DNA from 4 places in the Variovorax sp. H27-G14 genome. Region 3 is predicted to be linked to each of the others. Evidence: predicted binding sites of a transcription regulator. Region 3 holds the regulator's gene; each other region holds the start of a gene.
What was found. The regulator sigma-54, encoded in region 3, starts transcription at its own class of promoters, with help from an activator protein. The targets are predictions, from matches to a motif close to TGGCANGNAANCTGCTTT.

Region 1: VLK31_RS33240 (nitrate- and nitrite sensing domain-containing protein) is a predicted target of sigma-54. The motif match lies at 1,397-1,414, and genes of this name have one in related genera.
Region 2: hmpA (NO-inducible flavohemoprotein) is a predicted target of sigma-54. The motif match lies at 2,077-2,094, and genes of this name have one in related genera.
Region 4: atzF (allophanate hydrolase) is a predicted target of sigma-54. The motif match lies at 1,134-1,151, and genes of this name have one in related genera.

Annotation. Positions count from the first base shown of each region.
Region 1 is NZ_JAYLVN010000027.1:26,362-30,222, forward strand. It holds gene VLK31_RS33240 (nitrate- and nitrite sensing domain-containing protein) at 105-1,367, opposite strand; gene tsaD (tRNA (adenosine(37)-N6)-threonylcarbamoyltransferase complex transferase subunit TsaD) at 1,497-2,555, shown strand; gene VLK31_RS33250 (alpha/beta hydrolase-fold protein) at 2,494-3,270, opposite strand; gene VLK31_RS33255 (Hsp20/alpha crystallin family protein) at 3,459-3,830, opposite strand.
Region 2 is NZ_JAYLVN010000023.1:16,782-20,642, reverse strand. It holds gene norR (nitric oxide reductase transcriptional regulator NorR) at 1-812, shown strand, start outside; gene hmpA (NO-inducible flavohemoprotein) at 858-2,045, opposite strand; gene VLK31_RS31735 (hemerythrin domain-containing protein) at 2,211-2,819, opposite strand; gene VLK31_RS31730 (universal stress protein) at 2,925-3,434, shown strand; gene VLK31_RS31725 (MBL fold metallo-hydrolase) at 3,445-3,861, opposite strand, start outside.
Region 3 is NZ_JAYLVN010000028.1:43,215-47,075, reverse strand. It holds gene VLK31_RS33655 (phospholipase D family protein) at 1-1,076, opposite strand, end outside; gene rpoN (RNA polymerase factor sigma-54) at 1,096-2,724, opposite strand; gene lptB (LPS export ABC transporter ATP-binding protein) at 2,743-3,537, opposite strand; gene lptA (lipopolysaccharide transport periplasmic protein LptA) at 3,534-3,861, opposite strand, start outside.
Region 4 is NZ_JAYLVN010000030.1:9,042-12,902, reverse strand. It holds gene VLK31_RS34070 (M48 family metallopeptidase) at 1-864, shown strand, start outside; gene atzF (allophanate hydrolase) at 1,180-2,919, shown strand; gene VLK31_RS34060 (ABC transporter substrate-binding protein) at 2,940-3,861, shown strand, end outside.

The sequences.
Region 1 (3,861 bases), on a different contig from region 3:
ACCCGGCGATGCGGGCAAGCGGCCCGAATGGCATGCCAACCGCCGCGGGCACGCTTGTTGTGCACCGCACCAAGTCGAGCCGCCCGGCGCCTCGGCGTGCGGCATCAACGCGTTGGGGTGCGCTCCGGCATGGGCAGGTAGTCGGCCATGGCAAGCATCGACTCGGCCACGTCGACCAGTCGCCGGTTCTGGTTCATGGCGGTCTGGCGCAGCATCTTGTGCGCCTCTTCCTCGCTGAGGCGGCGGTGCGCCATCAACAGGCCCTTGGCGCGCTCGACGATCTTGCGTTCGTTGAGCGAAGCGCGCACGGTCTCCAGCTCGTCGCTCATGGCCTGCAGCCGGTGTGACTGCTCGTGAACCATGTCGAGCACCGAGCGCTCCAGGTGCCGCCCGAACTGCGCGGGCGCGGCGGCCTGGGCGTCGGCGTCGTCGAAGAACAGTGCGCCGACCTGCGGCACCAGTGTGTCGAGCAGCCGCTGGTAGTCCTGCAGTTCGCTGCGCGCCTGCGCGGTCTTGCGTTCGCACAGCGCGCGCAGGTCGGCGGCCAGGCGGTCCTCCACTGTTTTCATGGCGTCGATGCGCCGGGTGCAGCAGTCGAACCAGGCCTGGCTCAGCGCGGCATCGGTCGGGCCGGAGGTGGCGCCGCGCCGGCGCATGCGCTCGAGCTCGGCCAGCAAGGCGTCGGGCTGGCTGTCGCGCCAGAGGGCGAGCACGGCGTCGCCCGAGAACTCGGTGAAGACCTGGAAGCAGCGCTCCTGCGATTCGATGAGGTGCAGCCAGTGCAGGCGCTGCGCGTCATCGCTGCTGCCCAGCGCCAGCGCCGCGGCGCCAAAGGCACGTTCCTGGCCGGCGAATTCCTTGCCCTGCATGAAGTTGAACATGGCCACCAGCAGGCGCGAAATTTCAGGGTCGTTGGCGCCGTCGGCCGCCTCGAACACCACCGACAGCAGCCCCGAAACCAGCTTGGCGAAGGCGGCCACGGCTTGGGCGGGCTTCAGCGCGAGCGCGTCGACCCGCTTGCGCAGGGCGGGGAGGGCGTCCAGCCCCGGCAGCACGAACGCGATGCGGCTGAACAGGCGCGCGCCGTTGCCCGCGCCCGCGCCGCCGTGGCTGTCGGTTTCGAGCTGGTCGAACCCCGCGCGCACCGCCTGCTCGAGCGCCAGGCACTCGGCGATCTGCGGGCCGCGTTGCTCGGCGAAGCGGCTGCCGCGCGTGGCAAGAAAGATGTTCGACATGCCGCGCTCTCGCTGCAGCGCGTGCACCAGGCGGCCGATCACGCCCACCAGTTCGCTGGTGCGCGCAAGCTGGTCGAGCTCGTCGATTTCGCAGCGGCGGGCGGCAATGAGGAAGTTCAGTCCGGATGTCATGGTGGGGCGCAAGGGTGTGCCCCAGTGTGCCTGCAACATCCGTGCCCCACCGCGGTGCCGGGCCAGGCCAGGTCACGCTGCTTGCCCCTTGGCGGGCGGGTGCGGCGGGCGCCACCTACACTCGGCGGCATGCTCTTGTTGGGAATCGAATCATCCTGCGATGAAACCGGCGTGGCGCTGGTCGAGTCGTTCGGCGACGCGCTGCCGCTGCTGCGTTCGCACGCGCTGCACAGCCAGATCGCCATGCACCAGGCCTACGGCGGCGTGGTGCCCGAACTGGCCAGCCGCGACCACATCCGCCGCGTGCTGCCGCTCACCGAGGCCGTCATGGCCGAGGCCGGCCGCTCGCTGGCCGAGATCGACGTGGTGGCCTACACGCGCGGCCCCGGCCTGGCCGGTGCGCTGCTGGTGGGGGCCGGCGTGGCCTGCGCTCTGGGCGTGGCACTGGGCAAGCCGGTGCTGGGCGTGCATCACCTCGAAGGGCACCTGCTGTCGCCGTTCCTGAGTGCCGACCCGCCGGAGTTTCCGTTCGTGGCGCTGCTGGTGTCGGGCGGCCATACGCAGCTGATGCGTGTCGACGGCGTGGGGCGCTACGCGCTGCTCGGCGAAACCATCGACGACGCGGCCGGCGAGGCCTTCGACAAGAGCGCCAAGCTCATGGGCCTGCCGTACCCCGGCGGCCCGTGGCTTGCCAAGCTGGCCGAAGAGGGCAATGCCACCGCCTTCAAGCTGCCGCGCCCATTGCTGCACAGCGGCGACCTCGACTTTTCCTTTGCCGGCCTGAAGACGGCCGTGCTCACGCAGGCCAAGAAGCTCGGCGACCAGCTCGAAGCGAACAAGGCCGACCTGGCCGCGTCCACGCAGGCGGCCATCGTCGAGGTGCTGCTGAAGAAGTCGCTTGCCGCGCTCTCGCAGACCGGGCTGCAGCGCCTGGTGGTGGCGGGCGGGGTGGGGGCCAACAAGAACCTGCGCGAGCAGCTGAATGCCGCCTGCGCCAAGCGCAATGTGCGGGTGCACTACCCCGAGCTGCACCTGTGCACCGACAACGGCGCCATGATTGCCATGGCCGCGGCCATGCGACTGCAGTCGGGTCTGTCGCAGGCCAGCGAGCGCTATGCCTTCGACGTCAAGCCGCGATGGCCCATGGCGTCGCTGTCGGCCGAAGGGGCACTACCAGAGACTGCGTGACCGGTTGGGGTTGGGGTTGCGGCTGGGGTTGACGCGCGCGGCCGAGCGACGGCAGCGGCAGCACGTCGAGCATGTTGCGCCACAGCTGGCGCCATTGCGGCCAGTCGTGGCCGCCTTCGGTGGTGAACACCTGGCCCGAGGGCAGGGCGTCGGCCAGCAGCTTGTGGTTGTTGACGAAGCGGTCTTCCAGGCCAAAACCCAGGTACAGCGGCGGCAGGTTCTTCACGGGCTGGTCCTTCAGGTACTGCTGGAAGAAGGGCCATAGCTTGCGGTCGGGTTCTTCGTCGGGCTGCGGGCCGGTAGGTGCCTGCCACGTGCGAAGGCCGCCGGCTTTCTTGATCTCCGCGCCGAGCACGCGGCGCCCCAGATAGGGCGCCAGCGCCACGATGCCGTCCACCGAACCGGGCCTGGCCAGTTCATGAATCAGCGCGCCGAAGCCGCCAATCGAAATACCCACGAGCCAGATCGACTTGTAGCCCTTGGCGCGTTGGGGCTCGATGACGTCGGTGTGCAGGCGGTCGCTCAGTGTCTGCTCGTAGTAGTACGACACGTCGGCGTCGACCAGCAGCGAATCGGCCGCCAGGTGACGCTCCCGCACCGCGCTGATGAATCCCTCTCGCTCGAACTCGTCGGGCTTGAGGTACGCGCCTGGCAGAAAGATCAGGAGCGTGTCGGACTGTTCGTTGGGGTTCGCGGGTTGCAGGTGTGTGTTCATGGTGCCGTGAGAGGGCACCCGACACGCACCGTCATGGACTCGATGCGTTCACGAGACGCCCACGAAGAAGAAAGTACTAAGAAAACGTCACATGATGTGACGTTATGCGGCCCTATTGTGAATAGGGAGCATGTTCAAAGTCAAAAAGTACCTTTACTGACACTTTCTTCTTGTGGGCTTAAGCCGAACTAGTTGATTTGCAACGGTGCGGCCTGGCTCACCGGAACGCGCTTGGCGAGCTTGAGCGTGAGCACGCCGTTCTCGAGCTTGGCATCGCTCGCGGTCACGTCGATGTCGAGCGGCAGCTCGTACGCGGCCTTGAACTGGCGCTTGGCTTCGGCCTTGCTGTCGATGCGCACCACTGCGCCTTCGATGCTGATGGCGAGGTCTTCACGCGCGAAGCCCGGCACGTCGAGCGACAGGGTCCAGCTGGTGTCGTCCTGCTCCACGAGTGGCGAACGGCGGGTGCCGGCGAAGGCTTCGCTGGCGAAGCGTTCGAAGGCCTGGTCATAGGCGCGGGGAGCGAAGCGGGCGGTGCGAACGTTGGGGGCGAAAAACATGATGAAGAACTCCTGAATCAACACAATGGGG
Region 2 (3,861 bases), on a different contig from region 3:
AGAGCGAGCTTTTCGGCCATGTGCGCGGCGCCTTCACCGGCGCGGTGGGCGACCGGCGCGGCAAGTTCGAGCTGGCCGACGGCGGCACGCTGTTTCTGGACGAAGTGGCCGAGCTGCCGCTGCAGGTGCAGGCCAAGCTGCTGCGCGTGCTGCAGGGCGGCCATCTGCAGCGGCTGGGCTCCGACCGGGAGCACCGCGTCGATGTGCGCGTCATCGCGGCCAGCAACCGCAACCTGGCCGAAGAGGTGCGTGCGGGCCGGCTGCGCGCCGACTTCTACCACCGCCTGAGCGTGTACCCGGTGCTGGTGCCGCCGCTGCGCGAGCGGGGGCGCGATGTGCTGCCCATCGGCGGTTTCTTTCTGGAAGAAGCGCGTTCGCGCATGGGGCTGGGCGCGGTGCGGCTCGATGCCTCTGCGCAGGCCGCGCTGCTGGCCTACGACTGGCCCGGCAATGTGCGCGAGCTGGAGCACCTGCTGGGCCGCAGCATGGTGAAGGCACTGGGGCGGCATGCGCAACGGCCGCGCATTCTGACGCTGGGTGCGGACGATCTGGGGTTGGGTGTCGCCGCGGCGGGCGCCACGGCAAACTCCGCCGATACGGCCACCGACACTTCCCAGGTCAACGCCCAGGTCAACACCCAGGTCCCCCAGGGCCTCGGCCTGCGCGACGCCGTGGCAGACCTGGAGCGCCGCATGGTGCTGCAGGCGCTCGCGCAGCAGCACAACCAATGGGCCGCCGCCGCGCGCGCCCTGCAGATCGACCCGGCCAACCTCGCGCGCATGGCCAAGCGGCTGGGCATCACGCGGGGCTGAGCGACGCGGGCCTGAAACCCGGGGGTCTGTTGCCTGCCGCCGAACTCACTCCAGCGCCGACGCCGGCCCGAAAAACTCGAAGCGCGACTGCGCCTCCGGCACGCCCCACGCACGCAACCCACGGCGCACCTGCTGCATGAATGGCTTGGGCCCGAGAAAGTAGGCATCGACGTCGCGCGTGTGCGCCGGCAGCCACGCGGTCAGGCGGTCGAGGTCGAGCCGGCCGACCGCGTGCGGCGCGGGCGCAGTGGCATCGCTCACCTCGTCGTAGCAATAGAAGCGCTGCAACGTGGGGTGGCGCGCGGCAGCCGCTTCGATCTGCTCGCGAAACGCGTGCACGTCGCCATTGCGCGCGCAGTGAATGAACACCACCTCGCGCTCGGTGGCCAGCGCCTGCTCGAGCATCGCCAGCGTGGGCGTGATGCCGACGCCGCCGCTGATGAGCACCACTGGCCGGTCGCTGTCTGCCAGCACGAATTCGCCCGAAGGCGGCAGCAGCCGCAGCGTGTCGCCCACCTGCACATCGTCATGCAGGTGGTTGGACGCCGCCCCGCCCGGCTCGCGCTTCACGCTGATGCGGTAGGTGGCGCCGTTGGGCGCGGCCGACAGCGAGTAGTTGCGCCGAATGTCCTTGCCGCCCACCTGCAGCAGCAGGCCGATGTACTGGCCGGGCGCGAAATGCATCAGCGCGCCGCCATCGGCCGGCGCGAAATGGAACGAGGCAATTTCCGCGCTCTCCGCCACCTTGCGCGCCACGGTGAAGTCGCGCGTGCCGCGCCAGCCGCCCGGCGCCGCGGCCTGTGTGTCGTACAGCTGGCGCTCGGCGCCGATGAGGATGTCGGCCAGCTGCCCGTAAGCGGCGGCCCAGGCGTCGATGACCTCGTCGGTCGCCACGTCGGCGCCCAGCACGTCGCGAATGGCGCGCAGCAGGCAACCGCCGACGATGGGGTAGTGCTCGGGCATCACCTGCAGCGCCACGTGCTTGTTGACGATTTGCGTGGCCAGCGGGCCCATGGCCTCCAGGCGGTCGATGTTCTTCGCGTACATGAGCACGCCATTGGCCAGCGCGCGCGGCTGGTCGCCCTTGGCCTGGTGCGCCTCGTTGAAGAAGGGGCGCACCTCGGGGTGCTCGGCCAGCAGCATCTTGTAGAAATGCGTCGTCAGGGCTTCACCGCCCTGTTCGAGCAAGGGCACGGTGGACGAGACGATGGCGCGTTGGGCTGCGGTGATCATGGAACCTCTGGGTCGTTGGTGGAACCATTCCTTTGCAACTGGCGTGCCGTTTGGCAATTCCATTCGAATCAATGACTTGGCGGCGATCACCGTCACAACGACATTGCACAATTACCAGTCTTATTGACATTTAAATGTCGAAATGACTTTTTCAAGATCACGTCTTCATCGCCCAACCGCCGGCCCCAACCCGATGGGCGCCGGCACGCTGTTGACGATGCGCGTGAACAGCGCGCTGTAGGCCAGGTCGGGCACATGCCCCGTCATCGGGTCGCGGTTCTGCGCAAAGGCCTCGTCCAGCTCGCGCCAGTCGGCCTCGGTCAGCACGCGCTCGGCCAGCGGAAGAATCTCGCGCTCTTCCAGGGTCATGTGCGCCAGGTAGAAATCGACGTACTGCCCCATGGCCGTCTCGAAGGCCTCGCGGCGTGGCTCGCCGAGCATCTCGAAAGCCAGCAGCGCGTGCTCCACGTGGCGGATGCGGCGTTCGCCCCAGGCGTGGTCGCCGTCGAGCTTGTCGATCAGCTCGCGCGACAGGGGCGTCCTGGCGCGCAGCTTGGGAAAAAGCAACTCGGTTTCCTTGCGGTGGTGCCGCTGCTCCGGGAACTCGTCGACGTAGAACAGCATGGCCCGCAGCACCGCGAAGTCGGGCATCGTGGCCTTGTGGCGGTGCTGTTCCAGCAGCATGACGATGGAGCGCAGCATCGCGGCCAGCGCGGCATGCTCCTGCCGAATGATGCGCACGGCGGCGTGGGTCGTGAGGGGTTTGGCTTGCATGCCGCAAGCATCGCGGGGCGCGGGCCGCGCGCACTTGATCGATGTCAAGGCCGCATGCCGCGTCGCTGCCGATACTGGTTGCCACTCCTCTCTCGAAGGCATGCCATGTACCAGCGAATTCTTGTTCCCGTCGACGGCAGTTCGACCTCCGGCCGCGGCCTGGCCGAAGCCATCCGCCTGGCCAAGCTCACCGGCGGCCGATTGCAGCTTGTGCATGTGATCGACGAGCTGTCGTTCGCGCTCGGCATGGACGCCTATGCGGGCTATGCCGGCAACTGGCTAGACGAGCTGCGCGCCAAGGCCAAGGCCCTGCTGCAGGAAGGCCGCGCACAGGCCGCCGCCCAAGGCGTCAGCGCCGACGTGCTGCTGTGCGACAACGTCAAGGGCGCCGTGCACGACCAAGTCATTGCGCAGGCGGTGGCTTCGCAGGCCGACCTGATCGTCATCGGCACGCACGGCCGCCGCGGGCTCGGGCGCTGGGTGATGGGCAGCAGCGCGGAACACATCCTGCGCATGTCGCCGGTGCCGGTGCTGCTGATTCGCGCGCCAGAGGTGCAGGCCAAGGCCGAGTCGGAAGGCTTCAGGCTGCCGGTCGGCGAAGTCGCTAGCCAGTAAAAAACCGACGCTAACGCCCCAGCGCGTTCAGCGGAATGCGCAGGTAAGACACACCGTTGCTCTCCGGCGGCGGCAGCCGGCCCGCGCGCACGTTGACCTGAATCGACGGCAGGATGAGCGTGGGCACATCGAGCGTGGCGTCGCGCGCGGTGCGCATGGCGACGAAGGCGTCTTCCCCGATGCCGTCGCGCACATGGATGTTGAGCGCGCGCTGCTGCGCCACCGTGCTCTGCCAGGCCGGCGCGCGCGACGCCGGCGGATAGTCGTGGCACACGCAAACGACGGTCTCCGCCGGCAACGACAGCAGCCGGCGCATCGACCGGTAGAGCGCCCGCGCGTCGCCACCCGGAAAGTCGGCGCGGGCGCTGCCCAGGTCGGGCATGAAGAGCGTGTCGCCGACGAACACCGTGCATTCGAACCGGTACGC
Region 3 (3,861 bases):
TCGACCACGTTGTAGCGCACGCTGTCCACGTCCAGCAGCGGCACGCCGCCATAGGACGCCGTCTTGCCGATCACGCGCTCAGGCGCATCGGCGTAGGCCTCGGCCAGGGTCCAGATCAGGTTGAGCTTGCCGCTTGCCAGGTCGTCGGCCATCGGGCTGTAGCCCAGCAGGTCGTTGGGCGCGGGCGGCGGCGGGGGCGGCGTGGTGTCGGGTGCCGTGGCGGCCTCGAAGCGGCGCTGCAATTCGTCGCGCGGCACGTCGGTGGCCACCACCGAGCCGATGGGGCGCACATAGACGCTGTTCCAGTACTGGTCGAACAGGCTGCCCAGCCGCGGAATCAGCGCGCCGGTCACGAAGGTGTCGAGGTCGAGAAAGTTCTCGCCCGCCGTGCGCCGGAAATACTGGTTGCCGATGTTGCGCCCGCCTGCCACCGCCATCGCGCCGTCGGCAATGAACAGCTTGTTGTGCATGCGGCGGTTCACGCGGCTGAAGTCGAACAGCGACGCGGTGAAGCGCTTCAGGATGCTGCCGCGCCCCGCCGGGAACGGGTTGAACAGGCGCAGCTCCACGTTGGGGGTGGCGGCAAAGGCCAGCAGCAGATCGTCCTCGCCCGAGGTGTAGAGGTCGTCCATCAGCAGGCGCACCCGCACGCCGCGCAGGGCGGCGTCGCGCAGGGTGCGCAGCAGGTAGCGGCCGGTCTCGTCGTTCTCGATCTGGTAGTACTGCACGTCGAGCGTGCGCTGGGCGCGGCGGGCCAGCTGGATGCGGGTGTCGAAAGCAAAGTCGCCGCCGGGCATCAGGCGAAAGCCGCTCAGGTCGGGGTCGGGCTGGGCGGCCAGCGCGATGCGGCCCAGCGCGGTGTCGCCCGATACGGCCATGGCCTTGACGGCGGGGCGCGGTGCCTCGTCGGGCAAGGTGGCGCAGCCGGCAAACAGCAGAACGGCCACCAAGGCGAGCAACGCCGACAACCAGCGGGGCCATTCCACCGGTGGCGGGAAACACCGCGGAACCGGCTCTGCCGGGCCGCAGGTGTTGGCCCCTGCAAGGGAGTTGGCGAAGCGACACGAAGTGCGCATGGCCTGGGGGTGTGCCTGGTTAGAGCGCTTTGCGCAGATTGGCTGGTGCAATGCGCAGTGCTTCGCGGTACTTGGCCACGGTGCGGCGCGCGCATTCGATGCCCTGCTCCTTCAGCATCTCGGAGATCTGGCTGTCCGACAGCGGCTTCTTGATGCTTTCAGAACTGACGAACTGCTTGATGAGCGCGCGCACCGCGGTGCTCGACGCATTGCCGCCGGTCTCGGTGCCCAGCGCCGAGCCGAAGAAGTACTTCAGCTCGACCGTGCCGAACGGCGTGGACATGTACTTGGCTGTGGTCACGCGCGAGATGGTCGACTCGTGCAGGCCCAGCTCGTCGGCAATCTCGCGCAGCACCAGGGGGCGCATGGCAAGTTCGCCGTGCACGAAGTAGCTCTTCTGCCGCTCCACGATGGCGTTGCTCACGCGCAGGATGGTGTCGAAGCGCTGCTGAATGTTCTTGATGAACCAGCGCGCCTCCTGCAGCCGCTGCGACAGCGCCTGGCTGCCTTCGCCCTTGTGCGCCTTCAGCGCGCCGGCGTAGATGTCGTGCACGCGCAGGCGCGGCATGACCTCCGGATTCAGCATGACGCGGAACTTGATGTTGGTGCCGCGGCCGGTCTTGGTGACGATCACGTCGGGGATGACGATGTTGCGCTCCACGTCCACGAAGCGCCGGCCCGGCTTGGGCTCCAGCCGCGCAATGATCTGCAGCGCCGAGCGCACCAGCTCCTCGTTGGTGCGGGTGAGCGTGGCCAGGCGCTTGAAGTCGCGCCGCGCCAGCAGCTCCATCGGTTGCTTGCACACGGCCAGGGCGGTCTTGCGCACCAGTGCGCACTGCTCGGTCTCGCTCTCGCTGGCCAGGGCGCGCAGCTGGATGCCCAGGCATTCGCCCAGGTCGCGCGCCCCCACGCCCACCGGCTCCAGGCTCTGCAGCAGGCCCAGCGCCACCTGAAAGTGGTGCACCAGGTCGTCGAACTGGTCGTTGTCGTCGCCGGCCAGGCCGGAGGCCAGCGCGGGCAGCGAGTCTTCGAGGTAGCCGTCGTCGTTGAGCGATTCGATCAGGAAGCGCAGCGCGGCGCTGTCGTTCTCGGTCAGCCGCAGGCTCAGCGCCTGGCGGTGCAAAAACGACTGCAACGACTCCTGGCTGCGCGCGAGCTCGGTGGCGTCGGCGCGTTCGTCGTCACCCAGGTTGTTCTGGCGCGCGGGGGCGTCGCTGCCCCATTCGCTGTCGTCGGGCGCGGCCATGTCGACGGTGCCGTCGCCTTCCCAGTCGGGCTCGCGCTCGGTGATTTCAGCGGCCGGGCCGTCGGACTCCGTGCTGGCGGTGCTGGTTTCACTCGACGTGGTGCTGGTGCTGGCGGAGGGGGGCGTGAAGTCGCTTTCGCCTCCTTCACCGCCACTGCCGCCGTCGCCGTCACCGCTGCCTCCTGCGTCGTCGCGCGGCACCGGCGCGTCGGCAGCATCAAGGCCGAACTCCTCGCGCGCCGCTTCTTCCGCGGTGCGCTCCAGGAACGGGTTCTCGTCCAGCATCTGCTCCACCTCCTGGCTCAGTTCGAGCGTGGAGAGCTGCAGCAGCCGAATCGACTGCTGGAGCTGGGGCGTCAATGCCAGATGTTGAGAGACGCGAAGGGACAGCCCTTGCTTCATTGAGAACCCGACCCTCCGTTACATGCGGAAGTGTTCGCCCAAGTACACCCGGCGTACTTCGGCGTTGTCGACGATCTCCGAGGGTGTGCCTTGTGCCAGCACATGTCCGTCGCTGATGATGAACGCGTGGTCGCAGATGCCCAGCGTCTCACGCACGTTGTGGTCGGTAATGAGCACGCCGATGCCACGTTCCTTCAGGAAACTGATGATCCGCTGGATCTCGATCACCGCTATCGGGTCGATGCCGGCAAAGGGCTCGTCCAGCAGGATGAAGCGCGGCTGGGTTGCCAGCGCGCGCGCAATCTCCACGCGGCGGCGCTCGCCGCCCGACAGCGCCAGCGCCGGCGAATCGCGCAGGTGATCGACCCGCAGGTCGGCCAGCAGCTCGGTCAAGCGCTCTTCGATGTGCTGCTTGGACAGCGGCGCCATCTTGCCGTTGCCGTCGGGCTCGCTTTGCAGCTCGAGCACGGCGCGCACGTTTTCCTCGACCGTGAGCTTGCGAAAGATCGAGGCTTCCTGCGGCAGGTAGCTCAGGCCCATGCGGGCACGGCGGTGGATCGGCATGTGGGCGATCGGCTCGCCGTCGATGGTGATGTCGCCCGCATCGGCGCGCACCAGCCCCACGATCATGTAGAACGACGTGGTCTTGCCCGCGCCATTCGGCCCGAGCAGCCCGACGACTTCGCCCTTTTGCACGTCCAGCGAGACGTCTTTCACTACCGTGCGGCTGCCGTAGCTCTTCTTCAGGCCGCGTGCGACCAGGCGGCTGCCCGGCGTGCCATTGGCGTCGTGCGTTCCAGCGGTTTCGATCACTTGCGGGTTTCTCCCTCGTCACTGAGCGTGGTGCTCTGGCGCAGGCCCTTGCCGGGCGCCGGAGTGGGTGCCGTCGGCGGCGCCTTGGTGCCGGCCGGGGCCGCTGCACCCGCGGCACCGGGCGCGGTCGCGGCCTTGGGGGTCAGGATGGTCTTCACGCGACCGCCCGGGGCGGACGCGTTGACGGCGGTGTTCGACGGCACGGTGGAACCGTTGACCGTGTAGGTGTCGTTGCTCTGGTCGTAGACGATCAGCGCGCCCTGGCTCTCGTCGTTGGGCGTGGCGCCCAGCAGGCGGCGCATGACGGCGTTGCGGATGAACTTG
Region 4 (3,861 bases), on a different contig from region 3:
TGCACACGATGCGATCGCCCTGAACTCACCGCGTCGGCTGCGGCGTCGCCCTGGAACCCCCGGCGGGCCTTTCTGCTGGCCGCTGCTGGCGTGGCCGGCACGGCCTTGAGCGGGGCGGCGCTGGCGCAGGTCAACGTGGGCAACGCCTCGATGGCGCGCAACCTGGTGCCGGCCGACAAGATCGAGGCGGCCGGCGTGCAGCAGTACGGCCAGTTGCTCGAGCAGGCCCGTGCCAAGGGTGCGCTGGCCGACGACGGCAACCCGCAGTTGCAGCGCCTGCGCACCATTGCCGGCCGCCTGATTCCCTTTGCCACGCCGTGGAACGCGCGTGCCCGCGAATGGAAGTGGGAGGTCAACCTGATCGGCAGCAAGCAGATCAACGCCTTCTGCATGCCCGGCGGCAAGATCGCGTTTTTCACCGGCATCCTCGAGCAGCTCAAGCTGAGCGACGACGAGGTGGCCATGGTGATGGGCCACGAAATGGCCCATGCGCTGCGCGAGCATGCGCGCGCCCGGATGGCCAAGAGCGCGGGCACGGGCGCGGCGCTGTCCATCGGTGCGCAGTTGCTCGGCCTGGGGCAGGTGGGCGACATGGCGGCACGCGCCGGCACGCAGCTCATCACGCTCAAGTTCAGCCGTGGCGACGAGACCGAGGCCGATTTGGTGGGCCTGGAACTGGCGGCGCGCGCGGGCTACGACCCGAAGGCGTCGGTGTCGCTGTGGCAGAAGATGGCGGCTGCCTCCAAGAACCAGGGCGGGCTGAATTTTCTGTCGACGCACCCGAGCGGGCCGGACCGTATTGCGAAGCTGGAGGCGAATCTGCCGAAGGTGGACAAGCTGTATCGGGACGCCAGGAAGAGCTGAGGTTCTGCCTCCTCTCACCAGTGGAAGAGGACGCAAGACTTCAGGGCACGGTTTCACGGCGCGGTTCCAGGTGTTGTTCCCTCTCCCTTTGGGAGAGGGTCAGGGTGAGGGCGCATCGGCCTCACGACATCGCGCAGCCTCGATGGCCGCACACCCTCACCCCAACCCTCTCCCCGGGGGGAGAGGGAGCAAGACTTCGCGCTTCCGCCCTGAGGAAGGGGAAGGAGCAAATCCCCCACTGACCTGATCCCCCCAGGGCCCATTCCCGCTGGCACGCAGCTTGCATCTCGACTTGTACACAAGTTTGGATGCCTGATGATGGTGCATGAAGAAAACGGATCGCCCGCTGCCGCCTGGATCGCGAAATTCGCTTCGCCCGTCGTGGACGCGCGGGCCGGCGATGCCCTCGGTTTCGCGTTGCCGTTGGCCGGCCTGCGCTTTGCGGTCAAGGACAACATCGACGTGGCCGGCGTGCCCACCACCGCCGCCTGCCCGGCCTTCGAGCGGCACCCCGCGGCCCATGCGGCCGTGGTGCAGCGCCTGCTCGAAGCCGGTGCATCGCTGGCCGGCAAGACCAACCTCGACCAGTTCGCCTGCGGCCTGAACGGCACGCGCTCGCCCTACGGCGAGGTGCCCAACGCCTTCGATGCGCGCTACGTGTCGGGCGGCTCCAGCTCGGGTTCGGCCTACCTGGTGGCGGCCGGCGAGGTCGACTTCGCGCTCGGCACCGACACCGCCGGCTCGGGCCGCGTGCCGGCCGGGCTCAACAACATCGTCGGCCTGAAGCCCTCGCGCGGACTGCTGAGTGCGTTCGGCGTGGTGCCCGCGGCGCAGAGCGCGGACTGCGTGTCGATCTTCGCGCGCACCGTGGCCACCGCCGTCGACGTGCTGCTGGCCGCGGCCGGCCACGACGCGCGCGATCCCTATTCACGCGACTTCTCGCATGAGCCGCTGCTGCGCCGCAAGCCGCTTCCCGCGCACTTCAATTTCGGCGTGCCCGACACGCTGAGCTTCTTCGGCGACGCCGCAGCCGAGCAGGCCTTCAACGACGCCACCGCGCGGCTGCTGGCCCTGGGCGGCTCGCCCGTCGTCATTGCCTACGCGCCGCTGGCCGAGGCCGCCGCGCTGCTGTACGAAAGCGCGCTGGTCGCCGAGCGCTACGCCGCCGTGCGCGCGTTCTTCGACGCCCATGCCGACGACGTCATCGAGCCCGTGCGCGGCATCCTGGCCCAGGGCCAGGGCTACACCGCCGCCGACGTGTTCGACGCGCAGACGCGCCTGCGCGCCATTGCGCAGAAGGTCGAGCCCATGTGGCGCCACATCGACGTGCTGGTGGTGCCCACCGCGCCCACGCACTACACCCGCGAGCAGATGCGTGCCGACCCGGTGGTGCTCAACCGCAACCTGGGCGCGTACACCAACTTCGTCAACCTGCTCGACTACGCCGCGCTCTCGGTGCCCAGCAGCCTGCGCGCGGACGGCCTGCCGTTCGGCATCACGCTGATCGGCCCGTGCGCCAGCGACCTGGCATTGGCCGAACTGGGCCAGCGCTTCCACCATGCCACCGGCCTCGCTCAGGGTGCGACCGGCGTGCCGCTGCCCGCGCCGCGCGCCATTCCGGGCATGGCCGCAGCCGATGCCGACATGCTTTCCATCGCCGTCGTCGGCGCGCACCTGTCGGGCATGCCGCTCAACGGCCAGCTCACCGAGCGCGGTGCCACGCTGCTGCGCGCCACCACCACCTCCACTGCCTACCGCCTGCACGCGCTGCCCGGCACCGTGCCGCCCAAGCCGGGCCTGCAGCGCATGACGCCGGGTGATGAGGGCGCCGCCATCGCGCTCGAAGTCTGGGCCGTGCCGCTTGCGCAGGTCGGCAGCTTCCTCGCGCTGATTCCGCCACCTCTGGGCCTTGGCAGCGTCGAGCTGGCCGATGGCAGCTGGGTGAAGGGCTTCATCTGCGAAGGCCATGCGCTGGCCGGCGCGCAGGACGTGACTTCGCACGGCGGCTGGCGTGCCTACGTCGCCAGCCTCACCCCACCTTCTTCTTCTCTTTGACCTCGACCCCAGGAGCCCCGATGAGCACCCAAGACAAACCATCCGCATCGCATCGCCGCCGCCGCCAGCTGCTGCAGGCCGGCGCCGCGGGCCTGGCCGTGCTGGCCGCGCCCGGCATCGTGCGCGCGCAGGGCACGCCCAAGCTGCGCATCGGCTTCTGGCCGGTGGCCGCCGGCCTGCCGTTCTTCGCGGCCGTGGACAAGGGCTACTTCAAGGAAGCCGGCCTCGACGTGGAGCCGCTCAAGTTCGCGGGTGCCCAGCAGGTGATGGAGGGCATGCTCGCCGGGCGCTGCGACGGCAGCGCCAACGGCACCGGCTCGGCCAACCTCGCCATCGGCGAGATCGCGCAGCCCGGCCTGTTCAAGATCTTCTGCACCAACCCGAGCAACGCCAAGTTCGTGCTCGACGAGTTCATCGTCGCCAAGGACAGCCCCATCAAGACCATGGCCGAGCTGGCCGGCAAGCGCGTGGCCTCGGGCCCCGGCATCCAGAACGTCACGCTGTGCAAGACCATGCTGGAGCGCGCCGGTGCCAAGGGCGCCACCGTCACCGAGCTGCCCATCGGCCAGCACGTGGCCGCGCTGGTGGCCGGACAGGTCGATGCCTGCTACACGCTGGAACCCACCGGCACCGTGGGCCGCATGAACGGCACCACACGCGTCATCGAGGCGGGCGTGGTGGCCAAGTACATCCTTGGCGACCCGATGGCGCCGTGGCACGGCGGTGCGGCCAGCCTCACCACCGAGTTCATCAAGAAGAACCCCGAGGTCGCGAAGAAGTACATCGCGGCCTATGCGCGCGGCGTGGAACTGGTGCGCAACCAGCCCGACGAGGCTCGCCAGTTCATGAAGGGCTACACCGCCATCGAAGGCAAGCTCACGGCCGAAGTGCCGCTCGCCTCGTACATGCTCTACAACGAGTTCAAGCCCAGCGACGTGGCGT